DNA from 2 places in the Caballeronia sp. GAWG2-1 genome. Region 2 is predicted to be linked to the other one. Evidence: riboswitches for the same ligand, from Rfam matches in the RefSeq annotation. Region 2 holds a riboswitch; the other holds the start of a gene.
What was found. A riboswitch is a leader RNA that binds a small molecule or an ion and turns the genes downstream of it on or off. The one in region 2 is predicted to bind cobalamin.
Positions count from the first base shown of each region.

Region 1: it holds a riboswitch for cobalamin, as region 2 does, so the genes downstream of both, NCR98_RS03215 (TonB-dependent receptor domain-containing protein) here and NCR98_RS17325 (CbtB domain-containing protein) in region 2, are expected to answer to the same signal.

Region 1 is NZ_JALQDD010000006.1:172,377-177,389, reverse strand. Features, by position in the region: gene NCR98_RS03220 (FecCD family ABC transporter permease) at 1-852, opposite strand, end outside; gene NCR98_RS03215 (TonB-dependent receptor domain-containing protein) at 879-2,756, opposite strand; cobalamin riboswitch at 2,843-3,166, opposite strand; gene NCR98_RS03210 (ATPase) at 3,403-3,789, shown strand; gene NCR98_RS03205 (cell division protein ZapA) at 3,786-4,100, shown strand; RNA gene ssrS (6S RNA) at 4,223-4,405, shown strand; gene NCR98_RS03195 (EVE domain-containing protein) at 4,483-4,941, shown strand.
Region 2 is NZ_JALQDD010000027.1:185,450-190,462, forward strand. Features, by position in the region: gene NCR98_RS17310 (cobyrinic acid a,c-diamide synthase CobB) at 1-1,058, shown strand, start outside; gene NCR98_RS17315 (DUF1289 domain-containing protein) at 1,055-1,291, shown strand; gene NCR98_RS17320 (CbtA family protein) at 1,353-2,135, opposite strand; gene NCR98_RS17325 (CbtB domain-containing protein) at 2,145-2,375, opposite strand; cobalamin riboswitch at 2,412-2,535, opposite strand; gene NCR98_RS17330 (histidine phosphatase family protein) at 2,577-3,125, shown strand; gene NCR98_RS17335 (DUF1428 domain-containing protein) at 3,187-3,558, shown strand; gene hmuQ (heme-degrading protein HmuQ) at 3,598-3,912, shown strand; gene NCR98_RS17345 (hypothetical protein) at 3,967-4,344, opposite strand; gene lhpI (bifunctional Delta(1)-pyrroline-2-carboxylate/Delta(1)-piperideine-2-carboxylate reductase) at 4,358-5,013, opposite strand, start outside.

The sequences.
Region 1 (5,013 bases), on a different contig from region 2:
CGCCGGCACGAGCATGCGCTGATCGTTGCCGAACGGGAGCCGCAATAAATGCGGCACGACGAGCCCAACGAAGCCGATGGTGCCCGCCGTCGTGACAGCCGCCGCTGCCGCAAGCGATGCGACGAGATACACCGACAGCCGCACGCGCGAGACAGGCACGCCGAGCGAACGCGCGGCCGTATCGCCACGCAACAGCACGTTGAGTTGCGGTGCGAGCGGCACGACGACGATCATCGCGACGACGAGCGCAATCAGCGCGGGCCACGGCGTCGCTGCGCCGTTCAGGTCGCCCGTCAGCCAGAAGATCATCCCGCGCAAGCGATTTTCCGGCGCAATGCTGAGGATCAACGTGATGAGCGCGCCCCAGCCCGCCGCTATCACCACGCCTGTCAGCAGAAGACGCGGAGAGGCATCGCGATCGCCGTGCCACAGGTCGCGTCGCGCGAGTCCGAGCACCAGCACGATGGATGCGAACGCGCCCGCGCACGCCGCCAGATCGATGCCCCACCACGGCAGCGACGCGAGCATCGCCGTGAGCGCGAAGGTCGCCGCGCCGCCGGATACGCCGAGCACGTACGGCTCGGCCAGCGGATTGCGCAACAGCACTTGCAGCAGCGCGCCGGAAAGCGCGAGCAAGGCGCCCGAAGCGAAACCCGCGAGCGCGCGCGGCAAACGCAAGGTGAGCACGATGTCATCGGCGATATCGGGCGCGGCCGCATGCGCGTGCAGCAACGCCGCGATGGCGCGCGGCAAGGGCAACGCGACGCTGCCGAGCGCGAGCGACGCCGCAAACACAAGCAACGCGGCAAGCCCGAGCGCAGCCCAGATGCCTAACGCGCGTTTAGCGTTCATCGCGCGGCGCAGGTCAACGGTGTCGCTCACGACGGGCGCCAGCCGAGCGTGACATAAGCGCCGCGCCTCGGCGTGTTGTACGAATAAGCCAGTTCATAGTTCCGGTCGAAGAGGTTGTCGACACGCGCGCTCACGTACCACGACTTCGTGATGTCATAGCGCGCCGACAGATTCACGACGCCATAGCCCGCGAGCGTCGAATCGTAATCGCTGCGCGCACCGCTCACGATCCACTCGCCACCCACGCGCCAGCTTCCTATCGAGCGATGCGCGCTGAAACTCGCGAAACGCCGCGCACGGCGCGTCAGGTCCTGATTGCCGGTTTCATCGACGGGATTCTGGAACGTCACGCCCGCGCGTAAATCAGTGGCGCCGACATGCCCTGCCCACGATCCCTCGACGCCCTGCACCTTCGCGCGTCCGACGTTCTGCGCGATATAGAAGCCGCTGCCGTCCGATACGTAATCGATCAGATTCGAATAGCGCGTCTGAAACGCCGTCACGCGCAGCACGCCCACTTGGTCCGATGCGTACTGCAGCGCCGCTTCCACCGAATGACTGCGCTCGGGCTGAATGGACGGATTGCCGCTGAACGGATAGTAGAGATCGTCGAAGCTCGGCGCGCGGAACGACGCCGCGTAACTCGCGCTCGCGCGCCAGTGCGTGTCGATGTTGTACGCATAGCCCAGATAGTAGCTGTTCGCGCCGCCGAAATCGGAATACTGGTCGTGGCGCAGATTGGCCTGCACTTCGCTCGGACCGAAGCGTCCCACATAGCCCGCGTACACCGAATTCACGTGACGATCCGGCGCGCTGAACTGATCCGAATCGAGCGTCTGGTCGAGATGCTCGTAACCGAACAGGAGCTTGTGCGCCTCCGTCAGGCGAAAGTCGTTCTGCCACAGATACTGGCGATCCTCGGAATTGAAGCGGCTCGTATAGATGCCGTTCTGCTCGATGTTCGCGCGGTCCTGTCCCTGCGCGACCGTGAAATGCGTGGTCCACTGGTCCGTGATACGGCCGTTCGCAAACACCGATGTCGACCGCACGCGACTGTGCGAATCGTTGAGATCGCCGGGCAAGCCGTAGGCATCGTCGAAACTGTCGATGCCGTTCGACTGATAGAAGCGCACGCCCGCGTCCCATTTGTCGCCGAACTTGTGGCGCAGCGTGGCCGCGACGCTTTCGTTCAGATAACCGTTCGCGTTCGGATTGGCGTTGGGCGCGAGCGCGGGATCGATCGACGAGAAACCATCGGTCTTCTCGCGCGATACGTTGAAGCTGAAGGTCGTGCGGCCTTCGCTATCGAGCGCGCCGGAAACGCCCGCAGCTTGCCGCTGCGTGTGATAGCTGCCGTATTCCGTCTCGAAGTAGAAGCGCGGCGGATGCGCCTCGCCGTCTTTCGTGAAGATCTGCACGACGCCGCCGATCGCGCCCGAGCCGTACAGCGCCGACACGTTGCCGTTCACGACTTCGATGCGGTCGATCTGATCCGGCATGATCTGCGCAAGCTGCGCCGAACCGAGCGATGCGGATTCCACACGCACGCCGTCGATCAAAACGAGCGATTGCGTCGAGGACGCGCCGCGTATGAACGCGCTTGCATTCGCTCCCGGGCCGCCGTTGCGCGTCACCTGCACGCCGGGCGCAAGACCGATGACGCCGAGCGCGTCGTAGGCATTGCTATCGGCGATATCCTGGGCGTCGAAGAGCGAAGTCTGCGCGATCGTATCGGCGAGAGGTTGCGCGGTGCGCGTCGCGGTCACGACGACGGGCGCGAGCGGCGGTTGCGAGGCTTCGTCCGCGAGCGCTTCATGAGCGAGCAACCATGTGTTGAGGGCGACGAGCGCGGCGCGTTCGATCGTTTTGCGTCTGCCCGCGTGTCGGGCAAGTGGCGATACCATGCGTGAAATGTTCCCATGCGTAGGCTGGCGCGACCTCGCTCCCCGCAAGGCCAATGCGCGACGAGCGCGCTCGAATGCGAACAGACGAACGCGCTGAACAGTTGGCCGGTATCCGGGCTGGCGACACACCGTCCCGCCTTCCCACGCATGAAGCGCAGTGGCATCGACACGTTCTTCGCCTGGCCTGCGTCGAGCGGCGGATTCTTGCGAATCAGACAAACTCGCAAGCAAACTCACACGACGGCGCGGCGAAAAACGCGCAAGGGACGACTTGCAACTTGCGTTGCGGTCGCTTACCGTTGCGGGGGCAGCACAGGTTGGCGTGGCCTTGGCGGCGCCGCTTCCTGTTTCCCGTTTGACTGCGCCCGCAAAAGAATGCGGACGCGAGCACCAAAAGTGCGGCAAGTGTAGGAGCGCGATTCAGGACCGTCAAGAAACGACCCTGGCCGATCATCGCAAGACACACGGCTCACGACGAACCCAACTAGAACCCGCCGTCGCAACACATCGGCAGCGCCCGCGCTTTCCACACACGAATGCATCGCGATGCACGCATGATCGCGTGCTGTTACGTCTCGAAACGAGACAATTATCGGAAGCTCCGTTGAACCGCGCTAGAATGCGAGGTCTTTAGAGGACGCAGCACATGCTCAACGAACTCGAATCACTGTCAGGAAATATCGGCCGGCTGATCCAGATCAGCGAGCGGCACAATCAGGCGCGTCTCGCGCTTGAAGCACAAATCGAACAACTGCGTAGCGACTACGCGAACGTGCAGGCAGAGCTTGTGCAAATGCGCGAAGAGCGCGACACGCTGCAAGCCGAACGCGATTCCCTCTCGGCCAAGATCGACGACGCGCAGGTCCGCCTGAACGCGATTCTCGAAAAGTTGCCGCGCGGCAAGTCCGCGAATCATGCCGAGACGGAAAATCAGCTCGATCTCCTCGATGCCCGTTCTCACGATGTGCAAGCCGCGCACGAGCATGCGCACGCGGGAGAGCACAGTGAGCATCATCACGGAGAGAAGGCATGACGACCACGCAGATCGAAGTATCCATTCTCGGCCAGCAATATCGCCTCGCCTGTTCGCCGGAAACCGAAGGTGCGCTGCGTGAAGCGGTGGCACGCGTCGACGCCGAGATGAACAAGGTGCGCAATGCAAGCAACGTGCGCGGGCAAGACCGCATCGCGGTGATGGCCGCGCTTTCACTCGCTTCCGAATTGCTGAGGCTGCAAGAAAGCGTGCGTCATGGCGAGGCCTTCCCCGCCGAGGAAATTCGCCGCACGATGCACTCCATGAACGAACAGCTTGGTGCTGTCATCGCGCAGTATGAAGTGCAGTGACCGAAGTGCCGCGACGCCGCTCCTTGGCGAACGCTAATCGGTCGCGCGATGTCAATCGAAAAAAGAAACTGCGCAATTGGTGTCGAGAGGCTGCATTAGACATTCGATTGGTGTAGAGTGACTACTCCCTGCCTGGTTCGCCAAGGTCATATATTCCTTGAACCAATGCTACATTGGCACGGTTGTGGAAACTTGCAGCACGGGCGCGCGCGTCACTCTGTCTGATGTACCCGAAGTGTTGCTTACTGCGACCAATCTTGAACCCAGGTTCAGGATGCCGGCCTAGCGGCCGAGGTGGGGACCCTACTCCAGCGGCATCGGTTCATACCGATGCCGTTTGCTTTTGTTGAGCCCGTTTTAAAACCCCGTTGCCGAATCCATCATGCGCTACTGGCTGATGAAGTCCGAACCGGACGAAGCGAGCATCGATCATCTCGCGCACGCGCCGAAGAAAACCCTCCCGTGGACGGGCGTGCGCAACTATCAGGCGCGCAACTTCATGCGCGACCAGATGCAAGTCGGCGACGGCGTGCTCTTCTATCATTCGAGTTGCCCGGAGCCGGGCATTGCGGGCATCGCCAAAGTCTGTTCTACGGCCTACCCCGATCCCACTCAGTTCGACGCCAAAAGCCCGTACTTCGACGCCAAGTCCACGCAGGAGACGCCGCGCTGGATGCTCGTCGATGTGCGTTTCGTCAAGAAGACGCCGTTGATTCCGCTCGCGACATTGCGCGAACACGCAGAACTCGCCGACATGCAAGTGCTCGCGCGCGGTAATCGGCTGTCGATCACGCCCGTGACCGAGGCGCAGTGGCGCTTCATAACCGAGCGTCTGGTCTAGGGCGCGCGAATCGTTCAAGGGAACTAAGGGAACGAACGAAGCGCCTAAGTGCGGTCGCGAATCACGCGATGC
Region 2 (5,013 bases):
AAGCCGACCTTATTTTGATCGAAGGCGTAATGGGCCTCTTCGATGGCACGCCGAGCAGCGCCGATCTCGCCGCTGCGTTCAATGTGCCCGTGCTCGCGGTAATCGGCGCGCATGGCATGGCGCAAACCTTCGGCGCGCTTGCGTTCGGACTTGCGCGTTATCGGCCCGATGTGCCGTTTCATGGCGTGCTTGCAAATCGCGTGGCGTCTGCGCGCCATGCACAGATGCTGGCCGAAGCCATCCCCGAAGGGCTGCGCTATTGCGGTCATTTTTCGAACGCGGACGATATCGCGCTACCCGAACGTCACCTTGGCCTCACTCAAGCGCGGGAAGTGGCGGACCTGGATGCGCGTCTCGACCGCGCCGCCGATGCCATTGCCGCGACCACGCTTGCCGATTTGCCGCCGCTCGTTCGCTTCGACGACGACATCACGCTAAGTGAACCGCCGCGTCTTCTCGACGGATTGCACATTGCGATCGCGCGGGACGCCGCGTTTTCATTTATTTATCCCGCGAATGTCGATTTGCTAAAGGCATCGGGCGCAAGCGTCAGCTATTTTTCCCCGCTAGCGGATGAGCCCGTACCCGCTCATGTCGATGCGCTCTACTTGCCCGGCGGCTATCCCGAGCTTCATGCCGCGACGCTTGCTTCCAATGCGTGCACGCGCGCTTCGATAGAAGAACATATCGCGCGCAATCGCGCGGTAGTCGCGGAATGCGGCGGTATGCTCTACCTGCTCGACGCACTGACGGATGTCGAAGGCAATCGTCATTCAATGCTAAGCGCCCTTCCCGGCGACGCCACCATGCAACGCCGTCTTTCGCGGCTGGCGATGCAACGAGTCGACACCGCCCACGGTCCGCTCACCGGCCACACCTTTCACTATTCGACGCTCAAGACATCGATGCAGCCTTTCACGACAGCCACGCACGCAACGACCGGTGCGCAGGGCGAAGCGCTTTATCGTCATGGCGCGATAACGGCCACTTACATGCACGCTTACTGGCCCTCGAATCCTGCGGCAATGGCTGCGCTCTTTCGCGGCGAAGCACTATGACGACATCGACCGAAATCGGGCCACGCGATCTCGCCGAGATGATCGAACGCGCCAGCGCGCAGGAGCCAATCGGCTCGCCGTGCACCGGCGTTTGCAAGCTCGACGCATCGAGCGGCCTGTGCGCGGGATGCTTTAGAAGCCGCGAGGAAATTAAATTCTTTAGAACGATGGACGATCACGCGAAGCTCGCGTTGTTCGACCAGTTGCTTGAGCGGCGCGCGGCCTCGCAATGAACGAAGGCTCGCGCTCGTGCTCAAGCGACGCGGGCCTTTTGACATCCATCGAGCATTCGATTCAGGCAGCGGCCATGCGACGCGCTGCCGGACGCTCGAGTTCACGTGACGCAAGCGCGCCGAAGAGCAGTCCAAGCGTTGCCCAGATCAATGCCTGGATACCGACGGCAGTCAGCCTGAAATTCCACAACAACGACGCGGAAAAGTCGGCGGGTACTTCGTCGACAGAAGGCAGCGCCACTTGCGCGATAACCATCAGGACGACGTAACCAGCCGCCGCAATAAGCGCCGCGTTCCAGTTGCCGCGACGCGCCTGCAAGCGTCGCTGCGCATAGACCGCGAACACCGCGCCGACGATTGATATCGCCACCATGCCGAAGAAAAGCGCCGTACGCGGACCGATGGTTTCGGCATTGCCCACGGCGGGCGGGTTTGGGGGATATTTGATGAACGGCACGAGCGCAACGCTAACGAAACCAATGAGCGCAAGCAAAACCGACGTTCCGCGCGCATGCAACGAGCCGAGCCGCCCATAAGCCAAGGCAAAGATCAGCGAGAAAATACCGCCTAAAGCCGTGCCGAACACCACCACGCCCGTTAGTAAGCCCAAACCCGCTTGCGTGTCCCGGCTAACGAGTTCTTCATCATCACCATGACTATGCGATTGCGCTGCCGCCGCTTCATCGTGATGATCGTGTGCGGGCGCTTGTGCATGCTCGTGCTGTTCTTCGAACGCGATAGCCCGAGCAACTGAAGGTTCGCCGAAGCCGCGCGCAAAGCCAAAGCCGATCAGGCCCGCGACGAGTCCCGCGACCATGCCGCGTATAAGCAAGTTGCGAATCATGCTCCGTCCTCAGTGGCACGGAAAGCCGAGCAAGTGCCGGCCATCGTGAACGAATTCGTGGACGTACATGCCCGAGATAATGGACGTTGCACCTTGCTCGGCGCCGACGAAATAAATCGCGATCAGCAGAACGAGGCCGATAAAAACGGCCCAAGGAAGGACCTCACGCACCGGAATGGGGACCGGTGCATCGTTAGCGGGCGTTGCAATACCAGCGGAAAAAGCCGGCGCGTTGGACATATTCATTGAAATTTCTCCAGGGAAAAGCGCGTCCCGATAGACGAAGAGCATGCAGCGGGGTCTGACTCGCGGCATCGCGCTCTTAGCGCGAACCGCATACAGTGGCGCGACCGTGCCGGGCTTCCACCGGCTTCCTCGCACTGCAAGCTTGCCATTCTATGATGATTGCCGGCAAAGTAAAACGACCATGAGCTAAAGCCTATGCAATCGACATTGATTTTGCTGTGCCACGCCGCCACGCATGCCATGAAAAGCGGGCGTTTTCCGCAAGGCGACGAGCCTGTCGAACAGGCTAAATGCACGCTCGATGTCCCGGGCGACCCAAGCCGCGTCACATCCAGCCCGGCCCGCGTTGCTTGCGAAACAGCGGCTTGGATCACGACAGATTTTTCGATCGATGTCGCATTCGACGATATCGACTATGGAGAATGGCGCGGTCGTTCCATTCGCGAGATTAGTGAGCGCGAGCCTCAAGACGTTGCGGCGTGGCTTTCCGATCCCCATGCAAGGCCGCATGGCGGCGAGAGCGTGGCAATGCTGTCAAAGCGCGTTGAGAAAGCGCTTGAGGGGCTTGCTTCGAATACGGAGCACGAATGCTGCATAGTCGTAACGCACGCCATCGTCATGAAGGCGGCGCTCTGTATCGTGCGCGACGAACCGTTGTCGTCGATACTCAAGATGGATCTCGCGCCGCTATCGTCCGTCTTGCTCAAGTTCGCGGAAGGCAAATGGACGTACGTGCCCTCCTGAACTTAGATGGCCGCTCGGTGCTCAAAGCAAGCAGCGACTGGTTCGCTCAAAGGAGACAGCAATGGCGCACTATGTGGATGGTTTCGTCGTACCAGTGCCGATCGACAAGGTCGACGCGTATCGCAGCATGGCCGATGCAGCGGGAAAAATATGGCTGGAATATGGCGCGCTGCAGTTTGTCGAATGTATTGCCGACGATGTTAAGCCAGGCGAGCTCACCTCGTTCCCTCGAAGCGTACAGCTCAAGGAAGGCGAAACGGTGGTCTTCTCGTGGATCGTCTATGAATCGCGCGAACAGCGTGACGCCGTCAACGCCAAAGTAATGGAAGACTCGCGTCTTAAGAGCATGATGGAAAACGGCGAACCGCCGTTCGATCCCAAACGCATGTTCTTCGGCGGCTTCAGGACGCTGGTCGAACTGTCAAAGGCCTGATTATTTTTCGAATGCCTAAAACCAAGGAGCCATATCGACATGTACATTGCCATGAACCGCTTCAAGATCGTTCCAGGCGCGGAAGCCGATTTCGAACATCTCTGGACAAGCCGCGACACGCACCTCAAGGAAGTGCCGGGCTTCGTGGAGTTCCATCTGCTAAAGGGACCGACGCGGGATGACCATGTTCTCTATTCGAGTCACACGATCTGGACAAACCATGCTGCGTTCGAACAGTGGACTCAGTCGGATGCATTTCGCGCCGCGCATCGCAATGCGGGCGGAGAAACCAGGCAGCTTTACTTAGGCCACCCGGAATTCGAAGGCTTCGAAGTGATTCAGACGGTTAAATAAGAGCCGCCTGTCTTACAAGACCGTGAACGAATTGCGTCGCTCGCTAAGGCCTTCCTAAGCCTTAGCGCCACGCGCCATTCGCTGCAATGTCGATGAATCGATGGCTCCGGCACAAATGCGCACGGCCTCCTTAAGCGTACGTGGACGTCCCTCGCCAAACTGCGATTCAAGCATGGCGACGGCGCGTAAGCGTTCGTCATTGCCCAGCTTCTCGCCAGTCGCAAGCTCCAGCACGGAGATAAAGTAAGCAGCCGGCGGCGCCGCGTTAGGCTGTGCGGACGCACCGCCTGATCCATCATTCCCGTCGTCGCGCGCGGGAAAACCGGGCGTCCATCTGGTGTCGTATCGGCTATTCATGGGTCTGTTCACTTGGGTGCAAAGGCGCTTGCGCCAGCTTTCGATTGAACAGACATTCAGCAAGGAACGTTCCAAGCCAGCTAGCGCCTTAAATAGCGCGGTTATTTTTGTCTAACAATAAAGCTCTAGCAACTCGACATGCAGCGAGATCCCATGCCGCGCATCCGACGGATTTAAATACGACCGGGCGTTCGTTTTTCACCCTTGCCGTGATTGCTTGTGCAAGTGAATTGACATTCTCCCATTTCACACCGGCAAGGATGAAATCCCCCGCTTCATGGCGCGCGCCTGCCGGGTCATCGACATACAAAGCGCTTGAATCGATAGTGCCCGACGCTATTTCTGCCGCATCAGGCGTAAAGGCGCCAACACCGATGACCAACCGATCTGCTCGCGCCGGCAGCGTATAGACAGGCTGCTTGCTGGTAGTCGCGGTGATGACGACATCGACAGCTTCGGGAATGTTTGAGCTTTCAAGCGCCGCGAGCTTTGGCAAAGCCGCTGCGTAGGCATTGCAAAAGGCATTCGCACGCTCGGCTCGCGACCCCTGGACGATGATCGATGCATCGGGATAAACGCTTGCGATCGCTTCCACATGGTAGGCCGCCTGCTTGCCCGTACCGATCACCAGCACTTGTTTCGGCGGCTGCGCGCTTAGAGCGCGGATAGCGAGCATCGATACCGCCGCCGTTCTGCGCCCCGTTACAGTTGGGCCGTCGAGCATGAATTGCGGCACGCCGGTGA